DNA from 2 places in the Citricoccus sp. NPDC079358 genome. Region 2 is predicted to be linked to the other one. Evidence: predicted binding sites of a transcription regulator. Region 2 holds the regulator's gene; the other holds the start of a gene.
The links. Region 2 encodes LexA, which represses DNA repair genes until DNA is damaged. Its sites were predicted from a motif close to TCGAACANNTGTTCGA; they were not measured.

Region 1 (7,786 bases), on a different contig from region 2:
TTGCGCTTGTCCCCGCGCATGACCTGCACCCGCGGGTACTTCTCGTTCATCGTGACGGCGAGGTACGGGTACGACTTGTCGTCCCGGTACATGATGTTGAAGCGCGGCGTGTACTGCTTGATCCACGTGTACTCGAGCTGCAGGGCCTCGAGCTCGGAGCCGACCACGGTCCACTCCACCGAGGCGGCGGTGAACACCATCGCCCGGGTCTTGGGATGCAGCCCGTTGGGGTCCTGGAAGTAGGAGGCCAGGCGGGACCGCAGATTCTTGGCCTTGCCCACGTAGATGACGCGCCCGTCCGGGTCGCGGAAGCGGTACACCCCCGGTGAGGTGGGCACCTCACCGGTCCTCGGGCGGTAGCTGGCCGGATCAGCCATGGCGGCTCAGTCCTGGGTGGGCGTCGGGTTCTGTCCGGCCTGACCGCCGGAGGAGTGGCCCGAGACCGGTTCGTTGTAGGTGGTCGCGCGTTCCTGCTCCGAGAGGGCCGCGATGGCGTCCATGATCTGCCCCGTCGCCTGCCGTCGCGGCGGCAACGGGTGCTTGGTGCCGAGGTGGTCGAACTGCAGCGGCTCACCTACGGTCAGGGAGAAGCGGTGCGGCGTGAACCGGTTCGAACCGGGCGGCTGGAGGCGTTCGGTTCCCCGCAGACCGACGGGCACCACCGGAACCCCCGTGGCCAGCGCGAGCCAGCCGACGCCGGTGCGGCCCTTGTAGAGGCGGCCGTCCCGGCTGCGGGTGCCCTCGGGGTAGATGCCGACGCCGGAGCCCGCCGCCACGTGGCCCATGAGCTGCTCGAGGGCTGCCACGGAGGCGGCCTTCTCACTGCGTTCCACGGGAATCGATCCCACGGAGTCGAAGAAGCCCTTCATCACGGCGCCCTTGATGCCGGGCTGGGTGAAGTACTCGGCCTTGGCGAAGAAGTGCACCATGCGCGGCATGACCGCCTGCAGGATCACGGAGTCGAAGAAGGACAGGTGGTTGCTGGCCACGATGAACCCGCCGGACTCCGGCACGTTCTCCAGGCCGGTGATGGTCGGCCGGCAGGTGACCTTGACCAGGGCACGGATCCCCGTGCGCACGGCTTCGTTGGTCGCCATGGCCGTCCTCTCCAGTGGAATCGAAAGAGCTGAGTGTCCCGGATGCTCCTGCGGACCGGATCCATCATAGTGCCCGGGTCAGATCCGGGCCGCGGTCACCAGTGCTCGGCAGTGCTCCGGCAGATCGCCCGCGTCCGCACACAGCACTGTGGCCCCGGCTTCCTCCAGCTCGCTCCGGCCGCCGAAGCCCCAGAGGACCCCGATGCCCGGGATCCCGTGGTGCGCGGCCCCGGCCAGGTCGAAGTGCCGGTCCCCCACCATCACGGCCCGCTCCGGATGCCCGACGGCGGCCAGCGCCTCGGCCATCGCCTGCACCTTGGTGCCGTGCGGCGGCAACGGGGCGGTCTCGTCGTCGTTCGACCCGCAGACCGCCGCGAAGAGGTGATCGAGGCCCTGGACGCGCAGCAGCTGACGCGCGAGCGACCGGGGCTTGGAGGTGGCGACCACCAGCCGGTGGTCTGCCCCCAGGTCCTCGAGGGCGTCACGGACCCCGGGGTAGACGGTGCTGGCCGCCATCCCCTGACTCAGGTAGCCGGCCCGGTATTCACGGATCACCGAGGGCATGTTCTCCGCCGTGACACCTTCCAGGGAGGCCAGACTCTCCTGCAACGGCGGCCCCACGAGGGACGCGAGCCGCTCCGGGCCGGGCACGGGCAACCCGTGGCGCTCCAGGGCGGTGGCGATGCCCCCGGTGATGGCGCCCGCAGGGTCCACCAGCGTCCCGTCCAGGTCGAAGAGGATCGCGGTGCCGGGCGCGGTCACAGGATCCCCGCGAGGAACTGGCCGGTGTGGCTGGCCGCCGTGCGGGAGACCTGCTCCGGGGTGCCGACGGCGACGATGCTGCCGCCGCCGGACCCTCCCTCCGGGCCGAGGTCGATCACGTGGTCGGCCGACTTGATGACGTCCAGGTTGTGCTCGATCGTGATCACCGTGTTGCCCTTCTCCACGAGGGACTGCAGCACGCCCAGCAGCTTGCGGATGTCCTCGAAATGCAGGCCGGTGGTGGGTTCATCCAGCACGTAGATCGTCCGGCCGTTCGAGCGCTTCTGCAGCTCCGCCGCCAGCTTCACGCGCTGCGCCTCACCCCCGGAGAGGGTGGTGGCGGGCTGGCCCAGCTTGACGTACCCGAGCCCGACGTCCACCAGGGTGTTGAGGTAGCGCGAGATCTTGGTGTACGCGGAGAAGAAGTCCGCCGCCTCATCGATCGGCATCTGGAGGACCTCGGCGATGTTCTTGCCCTTGTAGTGCACCTCGAGGGTCTCCCGGTTGTACCGGGCGCCGTGGCACACCTCGCACGGGACGTAGACGTCCGGCAGGAAGTTCATCTCGATCTTCAGGGTGCCGTCACCCGAGCACGCCTCGCAGCGGCCGCCCTTGATGTTGAAGGAGAAGCGTCCGGGCTGGTAGCCGCGGACCTTGGCCTCCTGGGTGTCCGCGAAGAGCTTCCGGATGGTGTCGAACACGCCGGTGTACGTGGCCGGGTTGGAGCGCGGGGTGCGCCCGATCGGGCTCTGGTCCACGTGCACGACCTTGTCCAGCTGGTCCAGCCCATTGACCCGCTTGTGCCGTCCCGGGACGTGCTTGGCGTGGTTGAGCTGGTTGGCGAGGACCTTGTAGAGGATCTCGTTCACGAGCGTGGACTTCCCGGACCCGGACACGCCGGTCACGGCGGTCAGCACACCGAGCGGGAAGTCGATGGTGACGTCCTTCAGGTTGTTCTCCCGCGCTCCGACCACGGTGATCTTCCGGCTCTGGTCCAACGGACGGCGCTGCTCCGGCAGCGCAATCTCGCGCCGCCCGGCCAGGTAGTCGCCGGTCAGGGAGCGTTCGTTCGCCTTCAGGCCCTCGAGGGAGCCGGAGTGGACCACCTCGCCGCCGTGCTCACCGGCCCGGGGGCCGATGTCCACGATCCAGTCGGCCTCGGCGATCGTGTCCTCGTCATGCTCCACCACGATCAGGGTGTTGCCGAGGTCCCGGAGCCGCAGCAGCGTCTCGATCAGCCGCCGGTTGTCCCGCTGGTGCAGGCCGATGGACGGCTCGTCCAGGACATACAGGACCCCGACGAGCCCGGAGCCGATCTGCGTGGCCAGACGGATGCGCTGAGCCTCGCCGCCGGACAGCGTCCCGGCCGGCCGCTCCAGATTCAGGTAATTGAGGCCCACGTCCAGCATGAAGTGCAGGCGGGCCAGGATCTCCTTGAGGACCTGGTCGGCGATCTGCACGTCCCGTTCGGACAGCTCGAGCTGCTCGAAGAAGTCGATGGCCTCCTGCATCGGCAGGACCGTGGCCTCGGAGATGGACTTCCCGCCGACGGTCACGGACAGCGAGGTCGGGTTCAGGCGGTTGCCGTTGCAGGCCGCGCAGGGGATCTGCCGCATATAGGACTCGTAGCGGTCCCGGGCGTGATCCGACTCGGTCTCCAGGTGCTTGCGGTGGATGTAGTCGATGACCCCCTCGAAACCGGTGGTGTACCGGCGTTCGCGGCCGAAGCGGTTCCGGTAGGACACCTCGACCTTGAAGTCCTTGCCGTGCAGGACAGCCTTGCGGGCGGCTGCGGGCAGGTCCTTCCAGGGCACGTCCATGCCGAAGCCGACCTCGCTGGCCAGGCCGGAGAGCAGCCGCTGCCAGTACTCGGACGTCGACTTGCCGATCGACCAGGGCGCGATGGCCCCCTCCAGGAGGGTCTTGTCCTGGTCCGGGACCACGAGGTCCTCGTCCACCTCGAGCTTGGTGCCGATGCCGGTGCAGACCGTGCACGCGCCGAAAGGGTTGTTGAAGGAGAAGGAGCGGGGCTCGATCTCATCGATGGTGAGCTGGTGGCCGTTGGGGCAGGACAGCTTCTCCGAGAACGAGCGGAACTTGGGGGTCCCCTCGGCATCGAAGGCGTCCCACTCGCCCGCGTTGGCCTTCGCCGGGTCCACGGCGGCGTCCACGTCCACGAAGTCGATGACCACGAGTCCGTCAGCCAGGTTCAGGGCGGTCTCCACCGAGTCGGTGAGCCGCTGGCGGATGCCGTCCTTCATGGCCAGACGGTCCACCACCACGGCGATGGTGTGCTTGACCTGCTTCTTCAGCTTCGGCGGATCGGACAGCTGGATGAGCTCACCGTCCACGATCGCCCGGGAGAAGCCCTGGGTGGCGAGGTCGGTGAAGACGTCCACGAACTCGCCCTTCCGGCCGCGGGCCACGGGGGCGAGCACCTGGAAGCGCGTCTTGGCGGGCAGCTCGCCGAGCTGGTCCACGATCTGCTGTGGCGACTGCCGGCTGGCCGGCTCGCCACACTCGGGGCAGTGCGGGATGCCGATGCGGGCCCACAGCAGACGCATGTAGTCGTAGACCTCGGTGATGGTCCCGACCGTGGAACGCGGGTTGCGGTTCGTGGATTTCTGGTCGATCGAGACGGCCGGGGACAGGCCCTCGATGAAGTCGACGGACGGCTTGTCCACGCGGCCGAGGAACATCCGCGCATAGGAGGACAGCGATTCCACGTAGCGGCGCTGGCCTTCCGCGAAGATCGTGTCAAAGGCGAGGGAGGACTTGCCCGAACCGGACAGCCCGGTGAAGACGACCAGCGCGTCGCGGGGGATGTCCAGGTCCACGTTCTTCAGGTTGTGCTCGCGGGCACCCTTGACCACGATCCGATCTGGATCGTGGCGGTGCGCCCCGCCTGCGGGGCCGGAGGCGAGACCGCGGGAGTGGCGGGACGTGGAGGACGCGGAGGTGGCGGGAACCGTATCGGAGTCGGGATTCGTGAGGGATTTCGGCACGGAATCCACTGTATGGCAGAGAGGCTTCGAACACCTCTTCGAACCGTCGGCCCTGAGCGAATTCCCCACTCACGCCGTATCGCCGGGCCCCTCTCACGCAGAGCCCCTCTCGCTCAGGTGGTGGGAAAGACCGCCTCGAGTTGCCGCGTGGCCTCACGAGGCCCGTACCCGAGGGTGCGGGCCACCTGCGCGTAGGCGGCCGCCGCGGCGGCGAGTTGGGACTCCGCCGAGTCATGGCCCGGCGCCACCACGGTCCCCAGCCGGGGCCTGGCGGTCACGACGGCGGCCTGCTCCAACTCCTTGTACGCGCGGGCCACCGTGTTGGCGGCTACGCCCAGGGCGGACGCCAGTGCACGCACCGTCGGCAGCTTGCTGCCCACCGGAAGCCTCTTGCGGTGGATGAGGTCGAGCAACCCGGTCCGCACCTGCTCATAGGGCGGGACGGTCGAACCGGTGTTGATGGACAGGGCGGCGACCAGCCACGCGGGGACCGGCGTGGCGGGGGACTTCGCCGGGGGCGTGCCCGCCGATGGTTCCTTCGGCTGCGCCGAATCCTTCGGTCGGCCTGATGCGCCCCGAGCCGCCATCTGTTCCCCGCGTTCCTGTCTGGTCCGTGTCTGTGTGTTCTGACACCCTATCGGAGCGCCGAGGGGCGGGGCGGTCCGCGCCGGCCTCCGAGGCCGTCCAGCGGGATGGACCAGCGCAGATCGAGACTTGACCTCCCCGATGGGCTTGCCCCGGTGGCGGTCAACGTCCTTAGACTATGGCTCATGCCTTCATCCACCTCCCCCATCCGGTTGCTGCACGATCTGCCCCGGGTGACGGTCCGCCAGCGGTCGGTCTCCGACATGGCGAACAACGTGTACGTCCTCACCTCGAAGACGTCCGGGACCCAGGTGCTGATCGATGCCGCGGACGACGCCGTCGCCGTCAGTGAGCTGCTGCAGTCGGCGAAGGACGACACCCCCTGCGAACTCAAGCTGGCCGTGATCATCACGACGCACCAGCACTGGGACCATATTCGGGCCCTGGCCGAGGTCGTGGAGGCCACGGGCGTACCGACGGCGGCCGGCGTGGACGATGCCGACGCCATCGAGCGGGAGACCGGAGTGCCCGCGAAGGTGCTGCTGAACCACGGCGACACGGCGACCTTCGACGGGATCTCGCTGGCCGTCGTCGGGCTCCGCGGGCACACCCCGGGCTCCGTGGCGCTGGTCTACGAGCCGGAGGACGGCCCGCCGCTCTGCTTCTCGGGCGACAGCCTGTTCCCGGGGGGCGTGGGCAACACCCAGCAGGACCCGGACCGCTTCGACTCGCTGTTCACGGACGTGGTGGCGCGGCTGTTCGAGCAGTATCCGGACGACATGATCGTCCACCCCGGCCACGGCGATGGGACCACCCTCGGCGCGGAGCGCCCCCACCTCGGCGACTGGCGCGAACGCGGCTGGTGACCGGACCGGCTCCGTTCTTCGCCGGAACGGAGCCCCAGCGATCAGCGCCCGAACCACCCAGCATCTCCCGACCGGATCCCGCGTCCGCGACACCGTGACCGGCAAGACGTACCCCGTCATCGGCACGTGCGGGCCTGCGCAGGGCGACACCGACCAGACCCCCATGACGACGACTACCTGCGCCGTGTCCTTCGAGGTTGGCCTGTCCACCACTGGCGAGGAAACCACCGTGACCGTATCGGCCGACCTGTTGGAGCTTGACGAAGCCGAAGCCCTGATTGGTGCCCTCCGTGCCGCCGTGATCACTGCCCGGGCCAGTGAATGGCCCTGCCCGGCTGATAGCCTGCCGGAGACCGGCACCACGGGAGAGAGCACCACCGCATGAACCGCCGCACCACCGCCACGCTCACCGCCGCCGCGCTCCTGACCGGCACCGCCGCCGCGGCCCTCGCCATCCCCCTCCTCACCGCCGAGCCCGGCCCCGGCCCCGGCGATCACCGCCATCGCAGATGCAGCGACCACCGCCACCGCCGACGCGGCCCAGGCAACTCGGGACACCATCGACGCCACCACCGCCGCCCTCGACGACCCCGCAGCGGTGAAGGCCGCCGCGCTCGCCGCAGGCCGGCCCGAACCGGCCTGGGACGAAAACTGCGTGGCGTGGGAGCTGCCTGACGCAGAAACCGACGCCCAGCAGTTCGCCAGTACCGTAGCCCGGACATGGCTGGATGCCCATGGGGCCGACTGCCCGGACGCTCTCGTGTGGCCCCACTACTACGCCGAAACTTTCAGCGCCGGCGGACCCGGTGAAGTCGTCGTCGTCCTTGAAGACGAGGCTCTAGCGGACTACTACGTGGACCCGTACACCGACCGAAACCTCCAACTGTTCGGCTTTTCCGTCTTTGACGCCACCCGGGCCGAGAACCCCGACTTGGAAGCCGTCACGGTGACTGTGGAAGGCACCGACCGAACGTGGACCGCCACCACCGCCCAGCACGACACCGGCGACACAACTGCTCCTCCGCCGCCGCACATGCGCAGCCACATGCCCGAACGCTGACCCGGAGTACGACGAAGGAGCCCCGGCCGCGATTCCAACCGAGCCTTACTGACATTCCAAGTCGGCGTAAACCTCTATGATGCGGGTCGGTGCAACGGGATAGCCTGCGCGGTGCAACTCAGAGCGCACATGAACTCGGACCACCTCGATGTCTGCGTGCCCCTCAAGCTCGCTTTGAGAGAGTTGCTTCTCGCCGGACTGGGAATCCAGGATCGCCTGCTTCCATGCTCCCAACTCGGAAGTTGAGACATTCGCCTCCGCCAGCGCTCGATCTGCTACGTCTGTTGCTTCGCTCGGCACCTCGTCAACCAACGGCTCAAGCCGCCATTCGCCAGTGCACGCTCCGTGACCCGGCCGCCGCCCGGAGCTCGGCTCAGATGCTGGGTGAGAGGTCGTTCTTCACACCCACGA
Region 2 (7,786 bases):
CGCCTGCACTCGCCGGACGCGGACATCATCTCGGAGACCTACGAGGCCGAGGGCACGCGGCTCCGGGTGCTGGTCCGCGAGGACATTGCCGAGGACCTGCGCTGTTATGCCGCCGAGAGGTCCGCGGACGGTCAGGAGCGCGCCGGAGCATGACAGAGACGGTCGAGGAGGCTGCGCCGGCTGCTGTAGCGGAGCCCGCCGCCGAGCCCCGTACTGACGCCGAGCGTGAGGCCCTGCGGTTGCTGGACGCCGCCGTCACAGCCACCGGGGGACAGCGCCGCGAAGGGCAGCGGCGCATGGTCGTGGAGGTGGCCCGGTCCCTGGAGACTGGGCAGCACCTGCTGGTGCAGGCGGGCACCGGCACCGGGAAGTCGTTGGCGTACCTGGTGCCGGCGCTCCAGCACGCCCTGGAGGCCGAGAACCCGGTGGTGGTGGCCACCGCCACCCTGGCTTTGCAGTCCCAGATCATGCGGCGGGATGCGCCCAAGCTGCTGGAAGCCCTGCGGGACGAGCTTCCCCGTCCCATGAACATCGCCCTGGTCAAAGGCCGGTCCAACTACCTGTGCAGGCACAAGCTGGAGGGCGGCTTTCCGGAGGAGGACGGCCAGGCACTGTTCGGCATGGCCGACGACGGCGAGTTGCTGTCCGGATCTGACGGCGGCCCGACCAGCCCCCTGGGCCGCGAGGTCCTGCGCCTGCGGGAATGGTCCGAGGAGACGGACACGGGGGACCGGGATGACCTCGATCCGGGTGTCACCGATCGCGCGTGGCGCCAGGTCTCGGTGTCCGCGGTGGACTGCCTGGGCGCCCAGAAGTGCCCGATGGCGGCCGAGTGCTTCTCGGAGCGGGCGCGCGCGGACGCCGGAGAGGCGGACGTGGTGGTCACCAATCACGCCATGCTCGCGATCGCCGCCTTCGAGGGACTCGCGGTGCTGCCCGAGTTCGAGGCGGTGGTGGTGGACGAGGCCCACGAACTCCAGGACCGGGTGACCGGGGCGGTGACCGGACAGCTCTCCGGCGCCATCGTGCAGGCCGCGGCCTCCTCGGCCCGCAAGCATACGGCCATCGCCGTGGAGGACTTGGTGCAGGCTGGCGCCGGCCTCGACGCTGCCTTCACAGCGACCCCAACGGGTCTGATATCGCGTGGGCCGGACGAGGTCCAGCAAAATGCCCTGAGGGCCGTCCGCGATGCGGCCCGCCAGGGCCTGAGTGATTCCAAGCCGAGCGGGGGAGGTGCCGACTCCTCGGCCGACGGCGGGCGTCAGATGGCTCGGTCCCGGATGCAGGATGTCCTGGACGTGGCCGAGAGGATGCTGGAGACCACCCCGGAGACCAGTCATCCCGAGGTGCTCTGGGCCTCCCGTCCGGGCCACTTCGAGCCCGGCACCGGGTGGATCCCCGGGGACGAGTCCGCGGCACCGATGCTCTACGTGGCCCCGCTGTCCGTAGCCGGCAAACTCCGCGAAGGTCTCTTCGGTCAGGCCACGGCCGTGTTGACCTCGGCCACGTTGGCCATCGGGGAATCGTTCAACCCGGTGGCTGGCTCTCTCGGCCTGATGGGCGAGGGGGCGCCGGTCTGGACCGGTCTGGACGTGGGAAGTCCCTTTGACTATCCGAGGCAGGGTGTGCTCTACGTGGCGCGGCACCTGCCGAAGCCGGGCCGGTTCGCCGCCCCCGAGAGCTATGACGAATTGGAGGCACTGCTCCGGGCGTCCGGCGGCGGTGCCCTGTGCCTGTTCTCCTCCAAGCGGGCCGCCGAGGACGCCGCCACCGAGATGCGCACCCGGCTCGGGCCGAAGCCCACGATCCTGTGCCAGGGCGACACCACGCTGACCGCCTTGGTGCGGCAGTTCGCCACGGAGGAGGACACGTGCCTGTTCGGGACCATGAGCCTGTGGCAGGGCGTGGACGTGCCCGGCGAGTCCTGTCGGCTGGTGGTCATCGACCGAATCCCGTTCCCGCGACCGGACGATCCTCTCTCCACGGCGCGGTCCAGGGACATCAGCCGCCATGGCGGCAACGGTTTCATGGCGGTCTCCGCCTCCCACGCGGCGGTCCGCCTGGCGCAGGGTGCCGGCCGACTCATCAGAACCGCGACGGACCGCGGTGTCGTGGCTGTCCTCGACTCGAGGCTGGCGACGGAACGGTATGGGTCGTTCCTGCGCTCGACCCTGCCGGACTTCTGGCCCACGGCCGATCCCTCGGTGGTGCGGGGCGTCCTGGAACGGCTCCGTCCCGGTGACTAGCGGATCAGCATCTCCAGGGCGCCGACCGTGCGAATAGCCCGCCATTCGAGGCCGGGGGCCGGGCTCCAGGCGGGCCAATCCACCGACCATCCGCCGTCGGGGTCCTGGGCGGAAGCCAGCCACCGCCGGTCCCGTGACAGCACGGCCGCCGGGACCAGCCCGCCGAGAAGATCGGACGGGAAGGGAACGGTCCACGGATCATGGACCAGGTCGACCGCGTGGAGGCTCTCGTCCTCGGCGCCGCCCTCCACGGGAAGGGAGCCGTCGGCCGAGAGCCGCTCACGGAGCACCGTCAGGACCGGGCTGTCCGCCGAGCCCGCGGGGAGGCCGTCCGCGGCAAGGAACCTCAGTGCGTACTTGGTCTCGTAGGCGGCCAGTCCGCCGTCCGTCGACCCCTGGGACAATCGCAGGCGGCACCAATCGGAAGCGGCCTCGGCCCACCCGCCCGAGAACCCGGTCAGCAGTGCCGCGGCGGCGAAGCCGAAGGTCAGATGCGAACCGCCCGGAACCGGCTGGACCCACGGTGCATGGGGCCACTCGAGAGAGGCCTCGGTGACGAACGGCACGGAACCATCCACCCCGGAGGTCGAGGCCACGTATTCCAGTCCAGAGCGCACCCAGGGGTGCTCGGCCAGATCCCAGCCGGCCAGGAGATCCAGGGCCGTCAGGGTGGAGAGCGCCTCACTCCTCGGTGATCGCACATCGGGTTCGAGGCCGTGGCCGAAACCACCGTCCGGATTGCGGTATGCCCCCAGGGCGGCCAGGACGCCCTCGGGTCCGCCCCCATGGAGCAGCAGGTCCACCCGACGGCGTTCGAGCAGCCGCCCGTGTGTATAAACGAACTCCTCGGCATCCGCCACGCGGACGCCGGGCGGCAGGGGCCGATGGTTCATGGGGCTCAGAGCGCCCGGAGTACCGTGACGACCTTGCCCATGACCGTCGCCTCGTCGCCGAGGATGGGCTCATACGCAGAGTTCTGTGGCAGCAGCCAGGTGTGGCCGTCTCGCTGCCGGAAGGTCTTCACCGTGGCCTCGTCGTCGAGCAGGGCGGCGACGATGTCCCCGTTCAGTGCGTTGTTCTGCTGGCGCACGACCACCCAGTCGCCGTCGCAGATGGCGGCATCGACCATGGAATCCCCGGAGACCTTCAGCATGAACAGCTCGCCTTCGCCAGTCAGCTGGCGCGGCAGGGTCATGACGTCCTCGACCTGCTGATCGGCGAGGATCGGCCCACCGGCGGCAATCCTGCCCACCAGCGGAACCGGTACGGCATCACCCTCGGCGGCCCCGGTGTGCAGGGTCCTCACCGTCCCCACCGGCGTGGCGGTCGAATCGGGGGCCGCGGCAGCCGACTCCGTCGAAAGAGCTCGGCCGTTCTCGTCCAGCAGGACCTCCATGGCACGCGGGCGGCCCGGATCCTTGCGGAGGTAGCCCAGTTTCTCGAGTTGACCCAGCTGATGGGTGACCGAGGAGAGGGATGCCAGGCCGGCGGCATCCCCGATCTCCCGCATGGACGGCGGGTAGCCGTGCGCGGCAATAGCCGAACGGATGGATCCGAGGATGATCCGCTGACGATCGGTGAGGGGCCGGACGCTGGGAACGCGGTGCGGGTCCGGGGCGGGAGTGGAAATCCGGGGGGCCATTCGACCATCCGTTCTTATCGTGTCCGTCGGTCTTGGTGAGGTGTCTCGTGCTGGGTCGCTGGCTTTGACGATACCGGAGTCACAGCCTCGATTCAAAGATATGTTCGAAGTTTTCTTGGCATGTTTCGAACAGGCGTGCTAGACATGACGTCGAAGCAGTCGAACACACGTTCTAGACGGCCCGGGGATCCGGGAGGAGAGGCAGAAGAGCATGAGCACTGCAGCATCGGTCCAGACCCGCACGACCGGCTCCGCCGGATTCCACCTGAACCGCCGTGGTCGTTTCCTCTTCGTGGGGTTCCCCGTCATCCTCCTGTCAGTCCTGGCCGCCGCGGCCGCTGTCTTCTTCGGCGCCCACGGGGTGGCCCCGGCGTCCGCGTCGGCCGACGAGTCGGCGGCAGCCGTGGAGACCCTCACGGTGAACTACGGCGACACCCTGTGGGCCATCGCCGGGCGCACCGCCCCGGAATCGCCCCGTCATGAAGCCATCCTGCGCATCGGCGAACTGAATGACCTCGACGGTGGTGAGCTACAGCCCGGCCAGGTGTTGTTCGTGCCCGCCGGGGCCTGAGCCCCGGCTGGACCTGGCTGCGGCGCCGAGGATTCGATACCCTCCGACCGGCCGGTAGGATGGCCTCGGTCCGTGGTGGGGCGGATCCATTGCTGATGACGGGGCACGCATGGGGAACAAGCGCAAGCAGATGAAGTCTGTGGCGACCCCGGTGGCCTTTTCCGCCATCGGTGCGCTGGTGGCCACCGGCGCCTTGCTCTATCCCGGCTTCGACACCGCTGACCTCGAACTGCATGATGCAGGCATCTGGGTCACCCACAACAGCGGGGGATACGTCGGCCACCTGAACCACGAGTCCGCCATCCTGGACGGTGGTTTCCGGCCCCCGATGGAGGGCGTCGAGCTCCATCAGGAGGATGTCACCGCCCTCATGCTGGATCCGGCATCCGGTGCCCTGACGTCCATTGACACGACTGCGATGGCCGCCGGTGATCAGGTCATGCTGCCGGCCACCCAGGACTTCGCGCTCGGGGCGGGCATCATCTCCGCCAGCAACCCCGCGGAAGGGGCCGTATACGCCGGGACGGTGGACCCGACGCCCCAGATCTCCGGGGACGAGCCACTCTACGAGGCTGAGGGGACCGTGACGTCGACGACGACGGTGGGCGGTGAGGTGTTCGTGGCCGACCTCGGTCAGGCCACCGTGATCCGCTTCGGGCGTGAGGATGAGTCGTCCGGGGCCCTGGTGGAGACCGGCCGGGACCGCGTCGACGGCCTGTCCGGCATGCAGGAACCGCAGTTGGTGGCCGTGGGTGACGTTCCCGTGGTGGTGGATTCCTCCTCCGGCACCCTGTCCTGGCCCGGTCACGTCGTGGAGGATGAGCGACTGGTGGGTGCGGTGCCGCAGCCGTCCGGTCCAGAGGCAGACCAACTGGCCTTGTCCACGGAGCGGGAACTGCTCACCGTGGGACTGTCCAGCGGTGAGATCCGGTCCCTGAGCATCGTCCCGCCCACGGACCCCTCCGCCGGATCGACCACGGCCGCCGGTGCCGCGGGCAGTGTGGCGGCGACGGCGCCCGTCCGGGTCGCCGGGTGCCTGCATGCCGCCTCGGCCGTCACCGGACACTACCTGCAGGACTGTGAGGGTGAAGAGCAGGATCAGGTGGTGCCCGTCCCGGACCTGCAGGCCGGCGCGGAGCTGGTCTTCCGGGTGAACCGTGATGCCGTCGTCCTCAATGACACGACGTCCGGGACCAACTGGATGGTCCTGGATCAGATGAAGGTCGTCGCCAATTGGGACGACCTCGAGCCGCCCCAGGGTGAGGGCGAGGAGACGGAAGAGGAATCCGACGAGGTCACCCAGGAGACCGCCCTGCCGGAACGGCAGGAGGAGAACAGGCCGCCGGTGGCAGAGGATGACAGTTTCGGCGTGCGTGCCGGGCGCACCACATCGTTGCCCGTCCTGTTCAATGACTCCGATCCCGATGGTGACGTCCTGACGGCCTCCCTCGAGGGCGATCAGCCTCCGGTGGGGACGGTGCAGGAGATCATCGACGGTATCGGCATGCAGATCGTCGTCCCCGAATCCGCGAGCGGCCGGGCCGAGGTGACCTATGTGGCCGATGACGGGCGTGGCGGCACGGACACGGCACAGGTGTCCCTGCGGGTGGTGCCGGACAGTGAGAACCGGGGGCCCACGCAGGAACGCAAGGCGGTGCTGCGCGTGCCAGCTGGGGAATCGGTGACGAGCCAGGTCCTGACCGACTGGATCGACCCGGACGGCGACGACCTCCAGCTCGTGGGCGCCCTCGCCGAGGAGCCGGATACCGTCCGGACCCGTCCGGACGGCCAGCTCACGTTCCAGGACAACACCGGCGAGGCCGGACGCCGTGACCTCCAGGTCTCCGTGTCCGATGGGCGCGAGACCTCCACGGGCACCGTGCAGATCGAGGTCCTCGAACGCGGTTCGATCCATCCGCCGATCACCCAGGCCGACCACGTCACCGTCCAGGCGGGTCAGGAGATCACGTTCTACCCGCTCGAGAACGACACCGACCCCCTCGGGGGCCCACTGCGCCTCGCCCACGTGGCTGCTACCGAGAATGCGGAGATCTGCTACTCGGCTGCGGGAGGTTCGGTGCAGTGGTCCTCGGAGGTCGCTGACACCTACTACGTCGAGTACCTGGCGGCGAACGAGTACGATTCCGCGCCGGGACTGATCCGGGTGGATGTCGTGGAGGGCGAGGAGAGTTCCGGTCTGCCGGTGGCTGTGCGTGACATCGCACTGTTGCCGGCGGGCGGCCAGGCCCTCGTCAATGTCCTCGGCAATGACACCGATCCGACCGGTGGCGTGCTGGTGGTACAGGGGGTCCAGGATGCCACGACCGAGTCCGGGGCACCCGCCCCGTTGAAACTGGCCGTCGAGGACTTCAACCACGTCCGGGTCGTGGACACCGGAGGCCTGACCGGCCCGGCCACGTTCTCCTATTCGGTGTCGAATGCCCAGGGCACCTCCCAGGGCGAGGTCACCGTGGTGCCGCTGCCAGAACCGGAGGTCATGCAACCGCCCATCGCCGTCGCGGATGCGGCGAACGTCCGCGTCGGAGACGTGGTCACGATCGACGTCCTGGCCAATGACACCCACCCCAACCAGGAAGAGCTGACCCTGGTGCCCGAACTCGACCGCCAGGTCGCCGAGGACCTCGGGATCGGTTTCGTGTCCGACGGAAAGGTCCGGTTCCGCGCGGGCAGTGAGCCAGGGCGGGCCACTCTGGCCTACACGGTGCGAGCCCCGGACGGGCAGCAGGCCTCGGCGACCGTGGAAGTCTCCATGGTGCCGATGGATCGCGAGTCCAATAATCCGCCGGTGCCCCTCTCGGTGTCCGCCCGGGTGCTCTCGGGAGAATCTGTGGCGGTGCCGATCCCGTTGGACGGGATCGATCCGGACGGCGACTCCGTGACCTTGGAGGGCGTGCAGTCACCACCCACCCAGGGATCCGTGCGCATGGAGAAGGGCCGGTTGGTCTACACCGCGTCCAGTGCCGCCACGGGTTCCGATGTCTTCACCTACTCCGCCGTGGACCGGCTGGGTGCCCGCGCCACCGGCACCGTGACCGTCGGCATCGCCCAGCCGCTCAGTACGAACAACCCGCCGGTGGCCTTGGACGACTCGGTCGAGGTCCGGCCCGGGCGCACCTTCACCACGAACGTCCTGGCCAACGACGCCGATCCCGACGGCGATCAGGTCACGCTGGTGCAAGATCGATTCGCCCCCAGTCAGCCCGAGGTGCCGGTGGAGATCGTGGATGGACGGGTCCGCGTCGTCACCCCGGAGACCGAGGGTTTCCTCAATATCGGCTACACCATCGCCGACCCGGCCGGTGCCAC

Region 1: uvrA (excinuclease ABC subunit UvrA) is a predicted target of LexA. The motif match lies at 4,891-4,906, and genes of this name have one in related genera.

The regions. Positions count from the first base shown of each region.
Region 1 is NZ_JBFBLI010000002.1:423,943-431,728, forward strand. It holds gene uvrC (excinuclease ABC subunit UvrC) at 1-377, opposite strand, end outside; gene AB0333_RS04325 (lysophospholipid acyltransferase family protein) at 384-1,097, opposite strand; gene AB0333_RS04330 (HAD hydrolase-like protein) at 1,176-1,859, opposite strand; gene uvrA (excinuclease ABC subunit UvrA) at 1,856-4,735, opposite strand; gene AB0333_RS04340 (GntR family transcriptional regulator) at 4,978-5,451, opposite strand; gene AB0333_RS04345 (MBL fold metallo-hydrolase) at 5,635-6,315, shown strand; gene AB0333_RS04350 (hypothetical protein) at 6,410-6,700, shown strand; gene AB0333_RS04355 (hypothetical protein) at 6,914-7,375, shown strand; gene AB0333_RS04360 (methyltransferase domain-containing protein) at 7,749-7,786, opposite strand, start outside.
Region 2 is NZ_JBFBLI010000010.1:43,162-50,947, forward strand. It holds gene hflX (GTPase HflX) at 1-153, shown strand, start outside; gene AB0333_RS12580 (ATP-dependent DNA helicase) at 150-2,246, shown strand; gene AB0333_RS12585 (hypothetical protein) at 2,243-3,139, opposite strand; gene lexA (transcriptional repressor LexA) at 3,145-3,888, opposite strand; gene AB0333_RS12595 (LysM peptidoglycan-binding domain-containing protein) at 4,100-4,459, shown strand; gene AB0333_RS12600 (Ig-like domain-containing protein) at 4,569-7,786, shown strand, end outside.